DNA from 2 places in the Sporomusa aerivorans genome. Region 2 is predicted to be linked to the other one. Evidence: riboswitches for the same ligand, from Rfam matches in the RefSeq annotation. Region 2 holds a riboswitch; the other holds the start of a gene.
What was found. Region 2 has a riboswitch for cobalamin ahead of SATMO3_RS05550 (TonB-dependent receptor). Riboswitches for the same ligand answer to the same signal wherever they lie in the genome.
Positions count from the first base shown of each region.

Region 1: another riboswitch for cobalamin. It lies ahead of SATMO3_RS27500 (hypothetical protein); the one in region 2 lies ahead of SATMO3_RS05550 (TonB-dependent receptor).

Region 1 covers NZ_CP156926.1:5,780,568-5,796,457, forward strand. Annotated here, with positions in the region: gene SATMO3_RS27490 (hypothetical protein) at 1-272, opposite strand, end outside; gene SATMO3_RS27495 (TonB-dependent receptor plug domain-containing protein) at 414-2,603, opposite strand; cobalamin riboswitch at 2,802-3,001, opposite strand; cobalamin riboswitch at 3,170-3,358, opposite strand; gene SATMO3_RS27500 (hypothetical protein) at 3,367-3,630, opposite strand; cobalamin riboswitch at 3,616-3,801, opposite strand; gene SATMO3_RS27505 (hypothetical protein) at 3,772-3,954, opposite strand; gene rlmH (23S rRNA (pseudouridine(1915)-N(3))-methyltransferase RlmH) at 4,300-4,779, opposite strand; gene SATMO3_RS27515 (S1C family serine protease) at 4,781-5,908, opposite strand; gene SATMO3_RS27520 (MBL fold metallo-hydrolase) at 5,920-6,702, opposite strand; gene SATMO3_RS27525 (phosphomannomutase/phosphoglucomutase) at 6,820-8,169, opposite strand; gene SATMO3_RS27530 (nickel-dependent hydrogenase large subunit) at 8,408-9,805, opposite strand; gene SATMO3_RS27535 (hydrogenase small subunit) at 9,808-11,043, opposite strand; gene SATMO3_RS27540 (peptidase MA family metallohydrolase) at 11,146-12,027, opposite strand; gene deoC (deoxyribose-phosphate aldolase) at 12,211-12,861, opposite strand; gene SATMO3_RS27550 (Fur family transcriptional regulator) at 12,947-13,378, opposite strand; gene SATMO3_RS27555 (spore coat protein) at 13,610-13,918, opposite strand; gene SATMO3_RS27560 (ferritin-like domain-containing protein) at 13,943-14,140, opposite strand; gene SATMO3_RS27565 (diguanylate cyclase) at 14,191-15,890, opposite strand, start outside.
Region 2 covers NZ_CP156926.1:1,260,489-1,267,295, reverse strand. Annotated here, with positions in the region: gene SATMO3_RS05555 (hypothetical protein) at 1-1,289, opposite strand, end outside; gene SATMO3_RS05550 (TonB-dependent receptor) at 1,431-4,037, opposite strand; cobalamin riboswitch at 4,168-4,352, opposite strand; cobalamin riboswitch at 4,511-4,693, opposite strand; gene SATMO3_RS05545 (hypothetical protein) at 4,732-5,541, opposite strand; gene SATMO3_RS05540 (hypothetical protein) at 5,575-5,970, opposite strand; gene SATMO3_RS05535 (type II secretion system protein GspD) at 5,997-6,807, opposite strand, start outside.

The DNA.
Region 1 (15,890 bases), 2.0 Mb from region 2:
TTCAGACCGATATTGGTCAAGCTGAGCGAGTCATACAGGGCGGAAGATTTGGATTTTCTTCTATCGACTATTGCCCTCGGGGCCTGTACCCCGGCACTTCGCGGCAAACGCCACATAGCTTCCCAGAGCATCAATGATCTTTTGTTCCTACGAAGTATCGGCATCCGTTGTACAGTTCTCCAGAGCCTCGTTTGTGCTTTGCCGGATCTAGTTCGGATGATAGCCGTACATTGCAGTTTTTGCGTCAGTTGATCAATTTTCTGTTGTTCCATCGTTCACCTCCTGGTCTGATCCTATAATCGTCCAACAGGAAGAAACAAAATATAAGAAAGTCGGACTTAAAAAGCCTCCTTCATGCATCGGTACACACATTATTGACCAAATATATCATTGTTGCCTATTTGCACTATTTCCTAAAAGTCCCACTGTACAGTCGCGTAATAGGTCCGCCCTGCCAGCGGATACTTCATGGTGCCGTAATAGTAATAGGGATCATATCCAGTACCTGTATACAGCGTCTTCCAGTAAGGGACCTTATTAAACATGTTATTGACACCTACGGTAAGTCTGGTGTCTTTACTAAACTTATACTTGGCGCCCAGTCCGACCGTGGTGTAAGAGGTATTCCAGTCAACCTCATCATCCACATTCGTTTCGCCTACATAGCGGATTTCGTTAAAAAGCGAGAGCCTCTCACCAGGGAAACGGTAGGTCAGCCGTAGCAGCCCCTCCCATTTAGGGGCGAAGTTCTCCAGTGATTTGCCGTAGTTGCCATTCGGATAGAGATAATACATCTTTTTTATTCGCTGCAAATCCTTGGACTGCATATAGGTAGCTGACAAGTCCAAATCCCAGCGGTCCCAGTTAAGCTTACCTTCCAGTTCCACACCATTGACCCTGCCTTCGCCGCCATTCACGTAGGACATATAGGTCAGACCCATCCGGTACAGCTCAAGCATGTCGTACGAATGGCGGCCAAAATAGGTGAGAGCCCAGTCAGACTTAGCCTTAAACGTTTCGCCATGCCACTGTATCCCGAGGTCCCACTGTCTGCCATGCTCCGGCCCAGCAGCACCGGCTACAGTCGAACTGGGAGGGACCGGCAGGATAAAGGCGCCGTCGCCGATCAGCTCGTAGAGGTTGGGGAAGCGGTAGTAAGTACCGTAGGTCGCCCGCAGAGTAGTCTGCTCATTAAGCTGTTTTTTGAGAGCGGTCTGCCATGTGAATTTACTGTCTGCGTTCTCCTGCATCGCAGTTACCCACCAAAGGTAGTTGGATTTCGCCTCCCCCATGCCGCCGGAATAATTCCAGTGCACACTGGGAGTAAACCAGAAGTCGCCTTTTTTGTTAAGCGTGATGGTGTCCTGGAGCTGAATGTCGGCCAGCGTTTGTGTATAGTGATCTTTAACCCAGGCATAAGACGGAGAAGTCATAGCGGCTCCATCGACATCAAGTCGCTCGTGGGAATAGTTAGCCATGAACTCCAGCAGGTGAGCATCACCTGCTTTGAAAGACCCATCCAGGGAACCACCAAAACGTTGTGACTGGTAGTGGCTCCATTTTGCAAAAATAGTGTTGTTGCCCCACGGATTTTTATAATTTTTATCCTGATCCATGTAGGTCAAACGCCAGCCCCACTCCAAGTTGCCATCCGTCTGCCGCCGCCCGATTAGCAGGTCCGACTGATCAGTATTTAGCTTTTTAGACGGCTGTTTACTGCCCCAATAAGAGGGCAGATCGTAATTTTCATTAAGAACATTGTAAGGAAGTTCACGGTAGTTGCGCTTCCAGGCGTACTTTACCTGCCAGTTTTCATCCTGCCACTTAACCAGCACATCTGTATTCTGATAGCCGTTGTTGAGACGGTGGCGGTATATATCTGTCCCCGGAAAATTATATTTGAAGTCGCCCTGACTCTGGTCGCGGTTGACACCCACGAAGAGACTGCCACCACCCAGCGGGGCATTGACTCCCAGGCTGCCCGTGTAGCCGCCATAGGAACTCATGCCCTGGGAAAGGGAGAATCCGGTATTCTGCGGTTTTTTGGTAACGATATTGATAACCCCACCTATCCAGGCGCCTGGGAAGCGGGCCGGGATGTAGCCGCGATAGATCTCAATGCGTTCAACATTTTCCACTGGAATGGTGGACAGGTCGGTAGCAGCATCCCCGCCCAGCTTGGTCAGTACTCCGTCGACAAAGATGCCCACCTGGGCAGCAGTGCTGCCGCGGACACTGACGACGGTATATTGCCCGGTGCCAGTAACCTCCCTAATATGGACGCCAGGTACCCGTTTAAGCAGTTCGGGCAAGGTCTTTTGTTCGCCTTTGAAATCCTCGGGGCGAACGATGGAGACGGTGCCCGGTGAAAGCTTGGACTCCCATTCAGGACGGGGCGCTTCCACTGTCACCGTTGGCAGTTGGTACTCCTCCTGAGTCTGCGCGTAATCGGCGTCTTTCGCCGTTTCACCTGTTTTCTGCTGCTGTTCGCTGTCCGCCTCTGCCGCATAAGCGACGGCATTATAAGTTGGCGCCATACTCAGCGCCAAAGCGCAGGCAATACTTGTTGCCAATGCCTTTCCCTTTAATTTATGTAGTACCATTGCAAAATCTCTCCTCTTTCTAGCTTATAAACGCTTTAGTGATGGCTTTTACGATAATAAACTAAAAAAACTCCCTTACAGGAGTGTATTACGTCAGACAGGGAAAATCGGTTTCCGGGTGCTGCCGTAATCCCCTCCCTGTCGCTCGCAGGTGCCGCAGCACGCTCTCCGCCGCAAAACGACAGGCTAACACGCTGCTATGGTGATCGCTGGACAGGCAGTTCTCCTGGCTCCGGTTCATTGCTCGTTTGCGCCTTCCCAAAGCTTGCGCTCCAGTGACCCAGTACGTTAGCCGTACTGCTGCAAAATTGCTCCCCGTTACAGTGGCGGGACCGCGCCGGTTTTTCACCGGTCTTCCCTATTAAGCCCCAAAGGGCACCTCTCCCCACTTTATGTTGCTATTTAGCTTGTCTCTTATGCTCCCTCCCTTGCCAGGCCGGAAAAAAGGTCCGGTTCCCGCCCGTTTTTGTGCGCTGCTTCCGTTCCCTCCTTTGCTCCTCGACTGACTTGTGTAAGGATAAAAGCTCACACAAACCCCAAATCCTCTCCCTGTTGATCGCAGGTCCGGCAAGGATGTCGGTACAGGCAGTTCTCCTGGCTTTCCTTCATCATCAGCCCCGCCTTCCCGGCAGCTTTATCTCCTGCCAGTGGCCTTTTAGGGCTAACTCGGGCTTACAGTGGCGGAACCGCGCCGGCTTTACACCGGTCTTCCCTATTGAGCCCTTTCACAGGGCACCTGTACCCGCTGTACTTTCTGTTTCTGTCATATATTAGCTTGTCTGCCGCTGTCGCCGCACCAGCAGAGCGGCGGCAGCCGGTCGACTGCGCCTTCGCTGAAAAAAAAGCCGGTCCCATTGCGGTCATACCGAAAATTAAACCAAAAGAAGCCGCCCCTGCCGGCTGACAAGGAAGGCTTCTTTGCAAAAAACCGGTCGCAGACCGGCACACTGCACACGCAAATCCTCCTTCCCTGTCTGTCGCAGGTTACGCACCGCACCTTAGGCGCGGTACTGTCGGTGATTGTCATGCAGGCAGTTCTCCTGGCTCTGGCTCCTCGCGCCGCCAAACCTTCCCAAGACACTTTTCGTCTCAGTGGCATATTATGGCTTTGCTCCCCATTACAGTGGCGGGACCGCACCGGCTTTCAACCGGTTTTTCTGTTAGGCCCTTAACGGGCACCTGCACCGAATTCCTGGTATTTCTTTACTGTTTCAAATTTTACCACAGGCAGGGGCAAGTGTCGAGCAGGTTTGTCTGTTTTTGTTGGATTTTTTTGTTTTTTCGCACTTTTTAATGCTTTTCTAATATTTGGCCGTACAGATCGCGTCTCCCTTGGTGTCAGCAGGCCCATGCCCTTCCTTCCCAGGTCGGGTTTGGCGGCTGCCCATGGTAAGGGGTTACCAGCTGCAGCTTTCCCCCTCCCGTTTGTTCGCCGGATTTTACAACAAGCAGCGCCAACTTGGCTGGCACCGCTGCTGACAGGCCTGCATACTTCGCAGGCACGCTAGAAAACTGATTCTCAACCATGCTAAAATACAGGACTCATAGGGACGGTTCTATTGAGTCCAAAAGTCCTATAAGATAGCAACTAACAAAATTGCCATAAAAATATAAAATTCCTGCAAGTTATTAAAACATTCCTGCAGGAACTTCGACTATTCTTGTATTTACTTATATTACAAGTCATTTTTCACCGTTACCAGTGATACGGTTCTCCCCGCGAAATCTTAAATGCCCGATACACCTGCTCGACTAAGAGCAGCCGTATCATCTGATGTGTAAACGTCATCTTGGAAAACGACAGCCTTTCTTTAGCTGCTGCCGCTACCTCCGCCGACAGGCCGAAAGCGCCGCCGATAACAAAGGTCACATCGCTCTGGCCGCTGAGCGCCAGGCTGTCAAATTTGCCTGCCAGTTGTTCTGAGGCGAGAGCTTGGCCGGCTACGTCCAGGACGATGAGATAACTGCTTGGCCGGACGGCCTTTAAAATGCGCTCACCCTCACGGGTGAGCGCTTGTGTTTTTTCAGCCGGTGACGGATTGTCAGGCATGCGTTCTTCGGCAAGCTCGAGGATGTCCAGCTTGCAGTAAGGCGTTAGCCTTTTGACGAATTCCTGAATACCGGCAGTCAAATACTTTTCTTTGATTTTGCCGATGGCAACAATTGTGATTTTCATCTTATTGACCGGCAGGCATTTCTTCCAGGGGCACGTTGAGCGTCTGGTTTTTGCCGTTTCTTTGTATAACAACTTCGACGTGGCTGCCTACCTGTTGGGAGTCAAGGACGGCCCGTAATTCGGCAACACTGTTGGTTTCGGCGCCGGCTACTTTCAGAATGATATCACCTTCACGCATACCGGCTTTGTAGGCTGGTCCGGAGGATGACACTTTGGCAAGGTATACACCTTTTTCCAGCTTAAGTTCATAGCCATACTTGGCAGCCGAAGCCTGATCCAGAGCGCCTACACCAAGATAGGCTCTCACTACCCTCCCCTTGTCAATAAGGGATTGCAGAATAGGCCGGGCGCTGTTAATCGGAATGGCAAAGCCGATGCCTTCCACACCGGAAAGGGCAATTTTGGCGCTGTTGATACCAATAACCACACCATCGGCGTTAACAAGAGCACCACCGGAATTACCAGGGTTAATAGCGGCATCGGTTTGGATGAGTTTAAAGCGGCGCTCGCCGATATCCAGCGAACGATTCAGGGCGCTGATAACACCGGCAGTCACACTGCCTTTGAACTCAAGACCAAGCGGATTGCCAATGGCAATGGCCGGTTCGCCTACCATCAGCGAATCAGAGTCGCCCAGTACGGCGACCGGTAAATTCTCGGCGTTTACTTTTACAACAGCAAGGTCGGTAGCGGGATCGACGCCGATAACCTTGCCATCCACTGTACGTCCGTCAGAAAGAGAAACTGAGATCTCCTGCGCATTTTCCACCACATGATAGTTTGTGGCAATATAGCCCTGCGCATCAAAAATTACACCTGAGCCTGTCCCTTGCTCGATGAGGACTTTCCGGTTACTGAAGAAATCCCGGGCAATTCCCTTGTTAGTGATGCCGACAACAGCCGGGCCAACCGTCTGTGCCGCCCGGACAATGGGGGTATTGCGCGCTTCCGAGACCTGAGCCTGAGCCGTAGGCGGCTGAAGCCCGTTAAACGGCGACCCTACGCCATCAGGTTTTTTGGCCTTGTCAGAAGAAATATTGCCGGCGCAGCCTACGACTAGCATTGCGCCAATAATCATGCTAACTAACGATACGGTAATATAGGGAGTTAACCTTCTAAACCAGTTCATGCTATCGCCTCCTACTTATGTTCGCATATTCCTGAAATTTTTTCAGGATAGGTAAGATGCAAAGTAACATCCTCGCCCAGGCGGCAGCCTTGCGTTGTCAATATATCAGCGACGGTTTCTTCAGCCAGTTCCGGACGATTGTTTTCCTGACTGAGATGAGCCAGAAAAACATGCGTGTGGGCTTTACGGTTTAGCCGGGCCAGTGTCCAGCCTGCATCCGTATTGGCCAGATGGCCGCGGTTGCTTAGGATGCGTTTTTTCAAAGGCCAGGGGTAACTGCCATTTTTCAGCATATCGACATCATGGTTGGATTCAAAAACCAATACGTCGGATAAAGACAGGGCATCTTTTACTGTCGGCGTAACAAAACCAAGGTCGGTGGCAACACTGACTTTGCTGTCACCGGCAAACAAACGAAATCCGACAGGATCGGCGGCATCATGCGAAATACTGAAAGGCTCCACCTTAACTTTGCCAATATCAAGACTTTCCGGCAGAAGCCGGCAGCATTCATCCGGCAATGCAGCCCGGCAATACATGGATTGCCAGGTATCTGGCCGCGCATATGCCGGCAGGTTATATTTCTTCAGTAAAGTGGTCAATCCATTAACATGATCACGGTGCTCATGGGTGATGAGTATGCCGTCGATATCTTCTACCTTGGCGCCGAGTTTATCAAGCGACTGTTTAATGCGCCTGGCGCTGATGCCGGCGTCAACCAGTAGTTTCGTATTCTCCATCTCAATATAGGTAGCATTTCCGGTGCTGCCGCTGGCCAAAACATGAATTTGCATATTTACCTCTTATAAAATTTTAGCTGTTAGTAACAGGTATGTTATTCGCCCTTAAAGCCGGCAAATCCTCTCTGCCAGCAACAAATTCCCTCGAATACCGCCGGTATTCTAAACCAATCACAGGCAGCCTGGCGGCAGCTTCGCTGTCACTGACTCTCTGACAGCGGCAGGCAGCGCGGCGAGCAATAAGGCGGTAATCTCTTTCAGCCGTTCAGCTGTCTTGGCTTCAAACCGCAGGGTAAATAAAGGTTCAGTCACAGAAGCGCGGATCATGCCCCAGCCGTCGGCAAACTCAATTCGCACCCCGTCGATTAAATTGGGACTGTATGCTGTTAATGCGGCCGCAACCTGATTAAGGATTGCCGCTTTGTCAGGGCCATGGTAAGGAACCCGGATGTCCGGCGTAAGCAGATAGTTGGGGATAGCGTCAATCTGGGCTGCCAGTCCACCGTTCTCTGCTACCAGCTCACAAACTTTCAGTCCGGAGAACATACCGTCATCATAGCCTAATTCCCGGAAAAAGAAGTGTCCGCTGATTTCGCCGGCAAATAAGGCATTCTCACGCTGAAAGGCGGCCTTGCTGAAGGTATGCCCGGCCCGGGCTATGACAGGCCGGCCGCCGGCTCTCTTTACTTCTTCCGGGACTACCATCGAACATTTGGCGTCATAAATAACAGCCCCCTTTTCCCTGGCAAGGTAAGACCGGGCCATAAGCACCATAATATCATCATTGTCAACAGGACGGCCATTTTCATCAACAAAGCCAACCCGGTCGCCGTCGCCGTCAAAACCAATGCCCAGCGCCGCTTTCTGCTCAAGCACGGCTTGTCCCAGAGCCGCAAGGTTCTCAGCCAGTGCCGGATTAGGCGGCCGGTGAGGAAAGCGTCCGTCGGCTGTGCAGTTAAGTTCTATTACTTCATACCCAAGCCGGCGGAACAGTCCGGGCGCAATGGCAGCCGTAGCGCCGTTGCCGGCATCAATAACCACCCTTAGTTTACCCGGGCTGGCCTTGCCGGCAGTATATTCGATATAATCGGCTGTCACCGGCAGCGGCGACACAGACCCCGGCCCCGATGTCCTGAGGTTATGCGCTACCATCCGGCCGATCTCGGCCACATCTTCTTCGCTTACAGGCTGTGGCCCCAGTACCAGTTTAAAACCATTATACTGGGCCGGATTGTGGGATGCAGTTACCATAACGCCGCCGGTTGCACCGGTCGACTTGAGGGCATAGTAAAATACCGGCGTCGCCACAGTGCCGATATCAATAACCTGGCAACCGGATTCTGCCAGACCGTCCAGCATGATGCGCTGCAAAGCCGGGGTTGACAGCCTGATATCACCGCCTACCACTACTTTTTGACCGCTAAGTTTAACTCCGACCGCTAAAGCAATCCGCCTGACCATAACTTCGCTTAACTCTTTGCCTGCCACACCGCGTATATCACATGCTTGAAAAATACTCATATTTGTCCCCTTTCCGGACTATGTAAAAGACTTGGCATTATGCCAAGTCTAAAGTTCCTGCAACTATTGTACCACGCTCTTACTCCGGCTTCAACCGCCGGCCTTCCCGGTTATATGACATAAATGCAGCAAAGGAGCTGCTTTATCTGCAAGATCATTGATGAAGTCATCTGTAGTTCGTTCTCGGGTATGTACCGGGCGCCTGAGCCGGCCGGCGGCCGACTGCTGCCTGTCACTGTCACTGCGGCCGTGAAGTTGAATCGCAGTCCAGCATATGCACAGCGCAGGTGAAACACGGATCAAAGGACCGGATTACCCGGCCGGCTTCGATTAGATTATTACCGTCCGTTACCGGCGTGCCAATCAGCGCCTGTTCGACCGGTCCACGGACACTCCGGTTGTCGCGCGGCGAAAAATTCCAGGTCGTTGGCGTCACGATCTGGTAATGAGTTACCTTATTATGCCGGTACTCCATCCAATGGCCAAGCCCGCCCCGCATGGCGTCTGTCAAACCGGCGCCGGCGCCGCTATCGGGCGGCGTAAATGGCTGGTAACTGGGCGTATTCGGAACAATTTCCATAAGCCAGCCCTGGGCCAAGCGGCATATTGCCAGAGTCTCCTGCGCCCTGGCCACCAGCCGGTCCATAACCGATATCCCCCGGCGATAGTAGCCGCCAATAAAACCCCTGGCCAACGGTCCGCCCTCCAGGGGCATCTCCTGGTAACGCGGTGCTTTAGTCCAGGAATAAGCCTCCGCTTTGTCCCTGCCGGGATTGGTACGGCCTTGGTCCGGTGTCCGGCGTTCCTGGTCATCTTTATACCAACTATAGCGTATTTCTTCACCAATCAGGTTAATGTCCAGCTTTTCAACCTGCCCGCTGTTAACTACCAGACCGGATTTGAAGGCTCGCTCTCCGGTTAGCGGAGCGGGAAACATGCCAAATGACATAAAATTGCCGTAGCCTGCGCCAATATCATAGTAATCCTTATAATAGTCGGCAATAATCATAACATCATTCATATGAACATTTTCTACCCATTGGGTGACTTCCTGCAAAATGCTGCTGTAGGCCATAAGCCGTTCCACTGAGGCCTGCTCGGTAACACCGGTCGCTATGATTGTCTGCTGCATGGGCGCCTTGGCCCCAAACACAGCCATGGCCTCATGGGCCCGTACCGCTTTAACCGCAGCTTCCTTGGCATGCTGCAAAAGTTCAGCATTAACTTTTGCCGGCAGACGAAAGTCCCCTTGTGGACGCGGTATGTAAGGCGGCATGTCCGGACCTTTTACATAGTCATATAATACCAGCATGTAAAAGTGGCGCAGATGATTTTGGATAAGATCAGCGGCAAAGATCAGGTTGATCAAATGCTGGCCGGCCGAAGTTGGAGCAACGCCAAAGGCCTGCTGCTGCGCCATGGCGGCGGCAACGGCATGAGCACTCGAACATATGCCGCAGATGCGTTGGGTAAAAAGGGCGGCATCCCGTGGGTCACGGTCTGTCAACATGGTTTCCATGCCCCGGAACAAGTGGGCCCCCAGCCAGGCGTTTACGATTTTGCCATTCTGCACTTCCACATCGGCCCGGAGCGGTTCATGTATTCGCGTTACCGGAAAAACTGTCTGGACAGCCATGATTACCTCCTGTGCTTTTGCCCCGGACGAAAAAAGTCCACCACTTTCTGCCGGAAGGTTCTGGGTAGTTTGCGCCTTTTTTTCGCCCGGGCCAGGCTTTGGCTTTCGCTAATGAGTGCATTTTGCTGCCTGATTAAATCGTCAAGCTCCTGTTTTAGCTGTTCCAAGTTCTCAGGCGGATCAGATTCTTTGGGTTTTGTACCATCCAGCCAGTGCTTACCCACCCTTTTGGCAATAACCCCCGTTACCAAATGGGCTCCTACGGCGGCAGCTCCCAGTCCGGCTGCCACAGCGCCGAATTTCTTGATATTAATCGTCCCTATAGGCGTCTGTATATTGGGCAAATGATTGTAAAAAGGCATGCTGCTGTCAGGAAAACCGGGGTTGACGCAACCGATACACGGCGCTCCGGCTCTTACCGGCCAGTTAACATAGTGATTCCATTGCCGTTTGGGGCAATCGGCATATGTTACCGGCCCTTTGCACCCCACCTTGTACAGACAGCCTCCTTCCCCGGGAAAGGAGGCAAAAACTCCATCTTCAAACTGTTGCCGGCGCTGGCATAAATCATGAATTGTCCGGCCAAAAAACAGTTTGGGCCTGTTATAGCTGTCAAGTTCCGGCACGCCATACATGATGAGATGGCTGAAAGTCCCGGATACCCAGTCTGGGTTGATCGGGCAACCGGGGATATTGATGACAGGTTGCTTTATTACCTCCCATACCCCTCTGCCTCCTCCCGGATTAGGGTAGGCCGCCCCCGGACCGCCGAAACAGGCGCAGGTGCCCACAGCAATAACATGCTTAGCCTTGGGAGCAAATTCCTGGAGGGCTGCCATGCCGGTTACCATCTGGTCCCCACGCATAAATACATGGTTATAACGGCCGTTGTCGGCTGTCATTACCGATCCCTCGATCACCAGCCAGAACTTGCCGGCTTCCTTATCTGCAGTATTTAGCAGTGTCTGGACAATTTCCGGCCCCTGTGCGACATTTAGCAGCCAATCGTATCGCAGATCAATCATATTGACAAGAATTTGATCCAGCGTCGGGTTTACAGCGTTATCCATGGAGATAGAATTGCCGGTGCAAGATCCCAGCTCCAGCCAGATTACCGGCGGTTTGTCCACCTTATTTTCGGCGTATACCTGCCGCATAATTGGTAATAGCTGTTCAGTCAGGCTGGCGGTGAGAACAGCAGATGAGCAAAGTTTGAGAAATTCCCGCCGGCTAAGCATAGACTCTCCCTCCTGAAGCCAGTATCATCCTTAACTTTTCCCACATTTGGCAGATATATGTAAGATCGCAGAAAAAGGGACATGCCGCTCCCGGCATATCCCTTAATTTGCGGTTTTGCTATATTGTTTCATATGACCTTTGGCCCAAAGATTCACCATGGTCTCAAAGGTGGTATAATCCATTCCCAGAGCTCTTTTAATGGCTTTATTCACCTTTTGCCCGGCCGTGACACTCCTTAAAATCTCATTTAGTTTGGCTTCGCCATGCACTTCAGCAATATACCGGACAGCCGCCAAGGACTGGCGATAAGCCAGCGCCTGGTTGGGTAATCCGTCAAAGTCCCCTTCCAACTCAGCCATTGTGTACAGCTTGCCTGTCAGGCGGTTATCCACTGTTATCCACTCATACCCGTTGGCCTTGTATTCCATATATTGCGCCAAGCCTTCGGTAAACCAGCGGGTATAATTGCCTCTGGCCATATGATCCAGCACCAGGTGAGTGTATTCATGAGCCAGTGGCCCGGTAGTAATAAACTCTTCCACCGCCTGGCTATTCTTCATCCAGGCCTTAGGCGATAATATCTGGATAACTCCGCCCCAGTAAAAGCCCATTGCACTGGCGTCACCCGCCCAGCCGTAAGCTTTTTTCATGGCTTGTCGGTCAGGATAAATCAAAACGATCGCCTTGCCTCGAGGCGTGTAATCAAGAACCGTGGTCACCGGTTTGTATGCGGCCTCAGCCGCAGTAGCCACCATATCGACCATATCGGCATCCTGTTCTGTATATTTAATAATAAAATGCGGCGTCTCCTTTGCCAGCATGTCACTAGTCTGGTAGCGAATCTTAAGTTCAACCGCCTGCCGCACCAGAGGGTACAGCCACATTTGCGGATGAAGGGGGAGTGTCGTTAACAGCAAGCCGGCCACAACCAGACCGACTACAGCCGGCACACCGCCAGGAATCATTTCTAATAGATCACGCATGATAAACTGCCCTCCTTTCGAGCAAGTAAAGGACATTATATCATGCATTCAAGTTTACATCTACAGGTGTTTTATGTAAATTAAAATAAGATTGCCGCCCTAATGCCGGCAATGATGTAAGAATTATGCATTGCAAACATTAGGGGAGCAATCTCATGATAGGTTTAAGGAAAAAAGCTGCAGTTATGACTTGGCTTCGCTTACGATAGTTATCCCGGCGCTGGTTCCCAACCGGGTAGCACCGGCGGCAATAAGTCTAAGAGCTTGTTCACGGCTGCGAATCCCGCCTGAAGCCTTAATGCCGATCTGGTCGCCGGCTACTTCCTTGAATAAACGAATATCGTTTTCTGTCGCTCCGCCAGGTCCAAAGCCTGTAGAGGTTTTGACAAACTGAGCCCCGCCGGCAATCACGGCTTCACAGGCCTGACGCTTTTCTTCATCGGTCAGAAGACCGGTCTCCAGAATGACCTTGACGGCTGCTCCGTCCGCCGCCTCGACAACCTGCCGGATGTCAGCGATCACTGCTTCCCACAGCCCGGCCTTGGCTGCGCCAATATGCATAACCATATCCAGTTCATCAGCCTTACGCAGTACAGCTTCCTTAGCTTCGGCCACTTTTACGGCACTGAAGGTAGCCCCGAGGGGAAAGCCAATCACAGTAGCAGTTTTTACACCGGTGCCTTTAAGATGATGGGCCGCCAGATCAACATAGACCGGATTTACGCATACCGCCGCAAATTTATATTGGACAGCTTCCTCACACAATTGGATGATGTCAGTAACGGCAGTTGCCGGCTTGAGCAAAGTATGGTCAATATAACCTGCTAGATTCACAACGCTAACCTGCCTTTAAAATGAAATAGCGAAAAGACTGCCTTAAAAAGGCAATCTTTTCGTTTTACTATTTTGTTGTCGGTTCTTAGCTTACAACCGCACTTGTTTTTTGGCACGCCGGACAAGTACCGTAAAAATAGAATTGCTGCCCTTGAATAGCGTAGTCGGTGTGGGCCGAAACTCTGCTGATAAAATCTGAGGAATCTATTCCCTGCAAATCTTCAACCCGGCCGCAGCACATACAACGCACATGAGGATGATTGGTTGTGTCAGCGTCATAGCGGAAACTATCCTCACCGACATTGAGCACCTGCACTAAATCCAACTCTTTTAAAATCTCAATGGTCTTATACACTGTCGCCAAACTCATAGTGGGATAATAAGGCTGAAGGTCATTGTAAATCATTTCCGCACTTGGATGGGATTTGGTAGCAGCTAACGCGTTGTAAATCGCCAAACGCTGCGGCGTAACCTTGAATCCCTTATCCCGTAACAACGTTGTCACACAAATATCCACGAGTATCCCCGCCCTTACTACAAATTACAACCGGAAAATAGTTATCGAGTAATTCTTGTTTAATTTTAACCGTTATTAGGGCTTGCTGTCAAGGCAATTTTATGCAAAAAAAGCGAATAGAACAAAAATTTTTTATTCCACTTAATACCACCGCTTATCGGCGATTTTCCTTGCCTTTTCCCGCACCGGAAAGTAAAAGTCCCGCGCCATAAGGTGCGGGACTTTACTGGATTATTGAGCCTGGTTGCTAAACTTGGACTGAGCCTGAGAAATATCTTGCGGAGTGGCGTTTTTAATATTATAGTAACCCTTTTGCTGCATAAGGTCAAAAATCTGCTTTTCCCGGCTGTGAACATCACCAAGAATTGTCAGATAATCACGCCGCAAGGTTTCACTGGCAGCTTCAAGGGCAAAGGCGTTAACCGCTGTCGCTGTATGCTTTGTTTCATTAAGAGCCAGTTGCAAAAGGTCCTGGTCAGACAGGCTGGCGCTCTGGCCGCTCATACTGGTTTGCTTGGTTTGGCCGGATTGTTGTCCCATTTGGGCCACAGTAGATCACCTCAACTATTGTAAATTTTGCCCTGCATTTAGATGTTTGCTCATTGTTTGGAAATTCTGCTGGCTCTTTTGAGAAAACTGCTGGAACATTTGTTTAACCTGGGCATCCTGCACATTGCTGGCTAAGTAGCTCATCGTCTTGGCGCAGCATTGTTCCATACCCAGAAAATCTTCCAGGTGCATCAATTCTTTAGATGTTAACACAAGTTTCCCTCCTTCGCATTTGGTCAGAGATAGCTTGTGTAAGACTTGCATCAACTATTCATAATTGGACAATCTGGCGATTGATAGAATTCAACACGATTGCGGCCTTGCTGTTTGGCACGGTACAGGGCCTGATCGGCTGCGTCCACGAGCTCGGTTTTGGGATCCTCCCAATTTGTACAGTTTTCAAAGGTAGCAACTCCCAGACTAATGGTAACGGATATATCATGATTATCGGCCTCAAAGTGAGTCGTTTCGACCACTTTCCGGAAGGTTTCGGCTAGCTCAATAGCTTCTGCCAGACAAGTTTCCGGTAAGACTACGGCGAACTCTTCGCCGCCATAACGCGCACTCACGTCTGTCGACCGGAATTTATCCTTAATCATGGCCCCCATCTTCTGCAGAATAATATCGCCGGCCAGATGCCCCCAGGTATCGTTTACCTTTTTAAAGAAGTCAATATCCAGCATGATCAGGCTGAGCGGCCGCTGGTAGTTCACGGCACGGCTGATTTCCCTGCCTAACACTGCTTCAAACTGCCGGCGGTTAGCCAGTTTTGTCAATGGATCGGTCAGAGCCATAGCCTGGAAATGAGCGTATAAATAAGCCCGTTCAAGACCAATAGCCGTTTGCCTGGCAATGGTGCTAAGAATAAGTTCTTTCCCCTGGGGTATTTCCTGAGTCGGATCATTCCAGCCCAGGACAATTAATCCCTGCAGCTTATCATTCGCTAACAGCGGCAATATATTTAACCGCTTGGATAAAAGTACCGACATGGTTATCAGGCCTTGTTCATTCTCACTGGTGGTATTGTCATCCATACTGCTGAGACCGCTCCAGGGCCAGGCTGTTTTGCCGTCGGAGAAAATGCGCTGCAGGTGGTTAATTTCTTTTTGTTCAAAGCCGGTGGCGTATACCGGTTCGGCATGCAAGCCGTCATCACGGTAATGCATGATAAAACCAATTGCCCCGTTAGCGGAAAATAAGTTAAACAGTTTTTCCGACACTTTGGCCAATATGGCTGCCGGCGACTGCTGCACCGCCACATCTTTGACAATTCCATACAGAAAACTTAACTCGGCAAGGCTCTCTACCGTTGTCTCATAGGTTCTGGCATTTTTTATGGCCTCACCGGCCTGATGCGAAAATACACTCAGGAATTCAGCATCATGCTGGGTAAATTCCTTCTCCCGGCGGGAAAAAATCGCCAAGACCCCGATGACATTCCCGTTATGTCTGATGGGTGCGCCAACCATAGATTTCAAACCAGCTTGCTTTAGCGCCTCCAAAATTTTCTCGGGGAAACTCTCGATATTATCAACGACCACGGGTTTTTTCTCCAGAAAGACTTTTCCCATAAAACTCTTGTCAGGAAGAAGCTTCTCCGGTGGTTTAAAGCTGCTGATATATGCAACAATCTTCAGGTTGTTATTCTCTACCAATGCCAGATAAACATGGTCGCACTGAAAAACCGTACCTGTAGCTACTACGACCTGCTGCAGCATGCCATCCAGATCATGTTTTGAGGCCAGGCTTGCACCCAGTTGAATAAAGGCTTGCTGCAAAATGCGCTCACTGTCCTTGGTCTCCTGATAAAGGCTCATATTTTTGGTAACCATGCTCCGCAATGCCTGATTTAACCGGGAAATACGAAGGTACGGACGCAAAACCGAAGTCTGTAAGAGTGAACGCAGAATACACAGATAAAACAAAATTTTGTAGACATGACCGATAAGGTTGAAGCTGTCAT
Region 2 (6,807 bases):
TGCTGCGCCAGGATAGAGTGCGAGGCGAAGGACTTGGCCACGCCGGTGCTGAGCTTGGCACTGAGCGTCGAAGTCTGATCCGGGGCAAGAATAATCGCCGAGTTCAGGTTGCCGCCGGTGTAGCCCAACTGGCTGGCGGTGAAGGATTTAGTAGCTGCATCGCTGGTACTGGTGGGCAGGCCGGGGAAGATGTCAATCTGATTGCCTTTGACAAACCAGAACCGGTTGCTGTCGGCATAGATGCCCCAGAGATAGCCGGCCGAGTTCACGTCACTGACTTTGGTCCAGGCTGCAGGCGAATTGAGATTGGCCACGCTGGTGCGGTACACGCCGCCCACCATGTTGGCAAAAGATGTATCATAGTTGCCCAGGAATACATAGGCAGTGTTGGCGTCAACGATGGTAATGTCGCGGAAATCGCCGCCCATGGAAGCTGTCTTGGCAACGGGAGTACTGGTGAAGGTAGCCAGGTCGATGATATCCAGACGGGTGTCGGCATTGGCGCTGCCGGCGTTCTGCATGCCGCCCAGGGCGCAGACATACAGCTTGTTGTTAAAATGGTCAAGAGTGAAGGCGTTTTTGCCGACTTTCAAATAGCCGGCATAACTCAAAGCACCCGTAGAGACGTTAATGTCGAACTTCACAACAATACTGTCGGAATACACCGAATAGCCGCCGCTCGGATTGACGGTAAACAGCGCATATAAATTGTTGTCGACAACCGTTAAGCCTTCACCATGGACCGAGGCACCGGCTGGTACGTCTGATGTGGGAATACTCCAGGTTGTCGGGAATTGGTAGTTATATGGTGTTTGTGTATAGCTACTATCCATGTTCACAACAGCAATCTTTGCCAAATCATAACCGGTGGCATACAGCCATTTTCCTTTGGTAGCCACCGCGTGCAGGTTGCGTACGTTACTCCAGGTTGGCGTTGCCAGAGACGTCCATGTGGAAGCAACCGGGTCAATGATTTTATTTGCTATCAAAGTTGCCGGAGCGCTCACATTATACTGGCGCAGCACCAGGCGGCTCTCCGTACCCTGGAAGTAGTTGAACAGTGCCGGGTCGCTGTTTAAACCGGTGACCTTGCTGCTGGACGTAAAGGTGGTTGGATTGCCTGTCCGCTCGCCGCTGATGGCGCCGGCCAGACCTTGTGAATAGCTGGAATCAACCACCGTGTAGCCGAATAAGTTTTCCGTAGCGGCCAGCGCGGCTGAGCTGCCAAGCACGCTCAGTGTCAGGGCTGTCGCGATAACGCGCTTAAGAAAATGGAATTTCATCTTCATTACTCATAACCTCACTTTTCTAATGTTTTCTGTGGGAAAACCCAGAATCACCATCAGTTCTTGCCTGATGTCACCTCCTTTACTGCCAGACTGGAGTCACCTGCCGTGTGTGGCCTCACCTCCCTTACTGCTTGCCGTCATTTAATATCTGTACTGCAGGGTCATATAATAGGTACGGCCTTGCAGCGGATATTCGAGCAAACTGCTAGTACCGATAGCACTGTTAGCATCATAGTCTCGCGTAATCCTCATCTCCGGCCCTTTGTCAAAAAGGTCATTTACGCCGGCGATGATTTGGCAGTCTTTATTAATGTTATATTTTGCTCCCAGACCAACGGTTGTCAGGGAGGTTTGCCCATAGGGCTTATCATTTTCACCTATACCGGTAACCATCTCATCAATATATTTTACTTCGCCGAAAATAGCCAACCGGTTGTCCGGGCGGTAGGTCAGCCGCGCCGAGCCTTCCCATTCCGGCGTATAAAACTGCGGATAATTGAAATAAATCTCGCCGGTTGCGGAGTTAGGCGCATTATACTTGGTCTGCTGCTTGGTATGCAGGTAGGTGCCTGCCAGGCTCATATCCCATTTGTCCCAGTTGAAATCAGTCTGTAATTCCACACCGTTGGCCTGCCCCTTGCGCGCATTGGTATAAGACCAATAATTATAGCCGAAGCGGTAGAGCTGGAGCATATTCTTGGAATCGCGGCCAAAGTAGGTCAATTGCACCTTGGAGGAATTGGCGCCCAGCAGCCTGCCGTCCCAGATGGCCGCCAAGTCCCACTGGGTCCCTTCCTCGGGTACCGGGAATATGCTTTGACCGGCATACCTGGGGTCGTTATAAGCATTAGGCCGGGGCAGAATGCCGGCGCCGTCGCCGGCAATCTCATACAGGTTGAGCAGCCGGTAGTAGGTGCCGTAGGTAGAGCGCAGGGTCAGATGATCGTCCACCTGCTTTTTCAGTGCCACCTGCCAGGTGACCTTGTCATTGACCTGGGAATCCTCCTGATCGACCCATTTATTTAAATCGGATTTTCCCAGCGCCCTGCCCATGACCTTGGAATAATTGTAGCGAATACTGGGAGTCAGCCAGAGGTCGGCGGCCTGGTTGAGGGTAATGGTATCCTGCAATTGGAGATTGAACAGCGTATGTTCATAATAGGTCCGAAACCGCTCGCGATTGGTAAGACTGGGTTCAAAGTCATATTTGTCCATCCGGCTGCCGTTAACATCCATTTTCTCCCTCGACCAGTTGGCCAGGAACTCGAGCAGATGGTTGTCACCGGCCTTATAGGTGCCGTCAATGGCTCCGCCCAGCCGCCGGGAGTCGTAAGCGCTCCATTCTTCAAATACTGCAGGCATTTTGCCAAACTTCTGATAGTCCGGATTGCGGTAACGCTTATCCTGGTCAAGATAGTTAAGCTGCCAGCCCCATTCCAGATTGCCGGTCATATCCCGCCGGCCTACCATCAGCTCCTTGGTGGTCAGTTCCTGCCGCTTCCGCTCGAATTGGTCTGGCAGATCCACTATTGTGCTTAATGCTGGATCCACATCTACTTTTCGGGGCATCCCGCGGTCAATTTTCTTCCAGCTGCCCTTGACCAGCCAGTGGTCGTCCTGCCATTTGATAATAGCGTCAGTGTTTTTGTAGTCGTTATTCTTCCGCCAGCGGGTGTTGTCGTTGGAAAGCTCGGACATTCGTTTTCGTACATCTGCGGTCCCACTGTCAAACATACTTCTTTCATCATCCAGTGCTTGCTTTACCACATCATTATATTTTTGTTCGGTCCAACCACGAGCGCTTATCATAGCTTCTTTGGTTGAAAAACCCCAAGATTTATAATAATTATCAAGCGCAGCATTTAAGTACTGATTGTATTTAGCCGGATTATCGAATGCCGCATAAATGTCCTCTGCAGTAGAAAAATTGGGATTAGTTCCGATATAACCCTCAAGATTGAAATTGATAAAATCAATTGCAAGGTTCAATTCTGCTTGCAACCCCGGCATATCTCTTGCATAGACTTCTTTAGAGTAAGGATTCTCATACCGGAAATCCCCGTCGCTCTCATCACGGTTAATGCCGATCAGCAGGCTGCCGCTCCCTAAAGGCTGGGTGATCTCCAGGCCGGCGGTGGTGCCGCCCCAGGAGCTTTTGCCGATTTGGGCCGAGATGTTGGCTTTGTCCGGCTTCTTGGTAACGATGTTGATGACGCCGCCCATATAGGTGCCGCCAAACCTAGCCGGAATATAGCCGCGGTAGACTTCGATCCGCTCGACATTGTTGATGGGAATTGTCGAGATATCGACAGCCGCATCCCCGCCCAAGTTAGTGAGCACGCCATCCACAAACACGCCCACCTGGGCCGCCGTGCTGCCCCGGACGCTGACGGTGGTATACTGGCCCTTGCCTGACACATAGCGGACATGGACGCCAGGCACGTCCTGCAGCAATTCGGGCAGGGTTTTCTGCTCGCCCTTGTAATCATCAGGCCGGATAACTGTCACCGTGCCCGGGGACAGCTTGGACTCCCAATTCGGGCGCTTGGCTTCGACAGTGATGGCCTCCAGGCTGTAGTCCGGCGTTGCGCCGGCGTCGGTCGCCGCAGTTTCCTCTGTTGCCTGCGACGCTTCGCTGCCGGTCCCGGCCGCATAGCCGATACCGCCGTAAGCCGGCGACAGGCTTAAAGCCAGTGTACAGGCGATACTCATCGCCAAAGCTTTTTTTTGTAGTCTTCGTTGTTTCATTCCTTGACCTCTCCTCTTCCACCTTAGAAACCTCAGTAATTTCTGAAGATACTAGCTGAATCAACCTGCTTTCTCCCTTACCCTCCTCTCGTCACTGACTCGCTAATCCTCTCCCTGTCGCTCGCAGGTCAACGAAGATTGTCCTACAGGCAGTTCTCCTGACTCCAGTTCATCACCGGCCCGGCCTTCCCGGAATGTTTGTCTTCCAGTGGCGTATCAGGACCGGCTCCGTGTTACAGTGGCGGGACCGCGCCGGTTTTTCACCGGTCTTCTCTATTAAACCCTTATTAGGGCACCTGTACTTAAAACTGTCTTACAAATGAAAAATGGATTTCTCCTCTAGTCAACCCGCCAAGCGGCTGCATGCTGACTATAGGAGAAATCCATCTGCCCGGAACTTATGACAGTAAACATACTGCCACAATCCTATGATCCGGAATGGTCAATAATCCCCTACCTATCGCTCGCAGGTCAACGGTGATCGTTGTACAGGCAGTTCTCCTGGCTTTGGCTCATCACTCCCCCAAACCTTCCCAAGACATTTGTCTCAGTGGCATCATATGGGGGTGCTCCTCATTACAGTGGCGGGACCGCGCCGGCTTTTAACCGAACTTCCCTATTAAGCCCCTAAGGGCACCTGTACCTGGCAATATTCAGTTGTCCGGCTATATTTTTCTCTCAGCCGGTTCTTCGTTTATCTACCGGCTTGGTACGGATTGCTAAGATATTGGCACGCTTTTACCGGTCTGCCCCGGAAATACTGTATGAGTTCGCCCGGGGTCGCCAGCCAGTTGAGCCGGTGGTATTCCCAAAGCCAGGGCGCGGTTACCTTGATAGCGTTAAAGCTGTCGAAATATCCCCAGCGGGCAAATACCCGCCCCGAACCGATATCCTGGCGCTGCTCCCACAACTGCGTTAAGGGAACCAGGCGGTAGCCGGCAGGCCCGCCTCCGGCCGCCGCATACAGGGCAGTCGCCGGCAAGGCCCGGCGGCTCTTGCCGAGGGCGGTAATCTCATGGCTTGCGGTCCGGATTTTCACTACCGGATGTCTGCCTTCCAGCCGGACCCGGGAACCGGACCATTTCTGCCACTGGTGATTGCTGTAGGTTACCAGCATGTCCAGCCGCCCGGCGCCGTCAGGCGTTTTGCTTACGGCGGCCAGCACGCCGGTCAGGTCATGCTCATGCCCGCCGCCGGCATGTCTGGGATAGTATTGATAATAGCCGATAAAATAATGGGTGTCACTTTCCACGACCGAGTAGTACATAGCCTGGTCCAACGGGTAGAACAGCAGGTTATACCAGTTGTTATTAAGCCGCCAGTCGCGGTCATAGTTGATCAAAGTAAATATATTCTGCGGTGCGGCCAGGCCGTCGCTGCCATCTGTCTGGCAGATGACCGGCGCCCACCGGGCGGCCATGTCGACCGGCTGGGCGGCCGCCGCCGGCAGCGGGTACAACAGGCATATATACAAGAGCACCAGACAGCTTATGCTTCTTTTCATTTGCTTCTCCTTTACAGTTGCAAAACGGAAACTTTACTTCCGGTTGTATAGCGTTACTTCGTCAATCGCATAAACCTCCAGATTCCAGGTCCCGCCCCTGGGCGGCGACTGGACAAGAACCCCCTGTCCCACAAAAGCAATCAGGTTGCCTGTGGCCAAAGCGGTTTCCAGCAGGCTTTGCAGCCTTGTTTCGGCCGTTCTGACCACTACGCTTTTGCCGGGAGTATCACGGAGTTCCACCACCGCATAGCAGCTATTGGAAAGAGCATAACAATTTATAAGACTGACATGACCAAATAACTGAACGTTTGGCGGCATTAGGACCACGCCGGAAACCGGCGGTACGGCAGTGGCAGCCTGGCCGGCCGCCAGCATGGGGGTGGTTAAAAGCAGCAACGCCAGTGAAACTGCCCGCAATAATTTGCTCATGATTTATATACCTCCTGAGTATATATTTACTCAATTATCTTGGGTGTCAGCATGATGACCAGCTCGGTCTCGGTGATCTGCTTGGAAGTGGAGTGAAACAGCCCCCCCACAAGCGGCAGCTGCCCCAGTATGGGTACTTTGAAGGTGTCCCGGGTTTCCTGTCGCTGAATCAGACCGCCCAGCACAATGGTCACACCGCTTTTAACCCTGAGGGTGGCATCGGCCTGCCGGGTCCGGATATTGGGATTGCCGTTCTTCGTGGTGTCGGTCTTGTTGCTTACTTCCGGCTGAATCCGGGTAGTAATGTATCCGTCTTTATTTACCGCCGGCGTTACCTCCAGCTTAATGCCGACATCCACGTAAACTACCGAGATGATGGGAATACTGCCGGTCGTAGGCTGGGAGCTCTCCACAGCCAGCTTGTCGCCGATCAGGATTTTCGCCGTTACGCCGTCCAGAGTCGCGACCCGCGGACTGGCCAGCAGCCGGCCTTTTTTATTTTCAATCAGGCGGTTGACAACCCCCTGGAGATTAACGCCGTATTTCCCCGTGCCAATCCGGTATGGCAGGTCGTCACTTACCGGCGCAGACGGCAGTTTAGTCGAGGCTCCCCAGTCGACACCGAGGTTGGTCGAATCATCGCGGTTAAGCTCAATAACCTGCACTTCGAACATGACCTGCTTGGGCGGTGTGTCGATCTTGGTCAGCAAATAGTGAATCTGGTCATACACATCCGGGCTACTCATGATCACCAGGGTATTTCGCAGCGGGTCGGTTTTAATCTGGTCTTCAGGCACCACTGCGCTAAGCAGGGGCTTAGCCTGATCGACCTTTAAA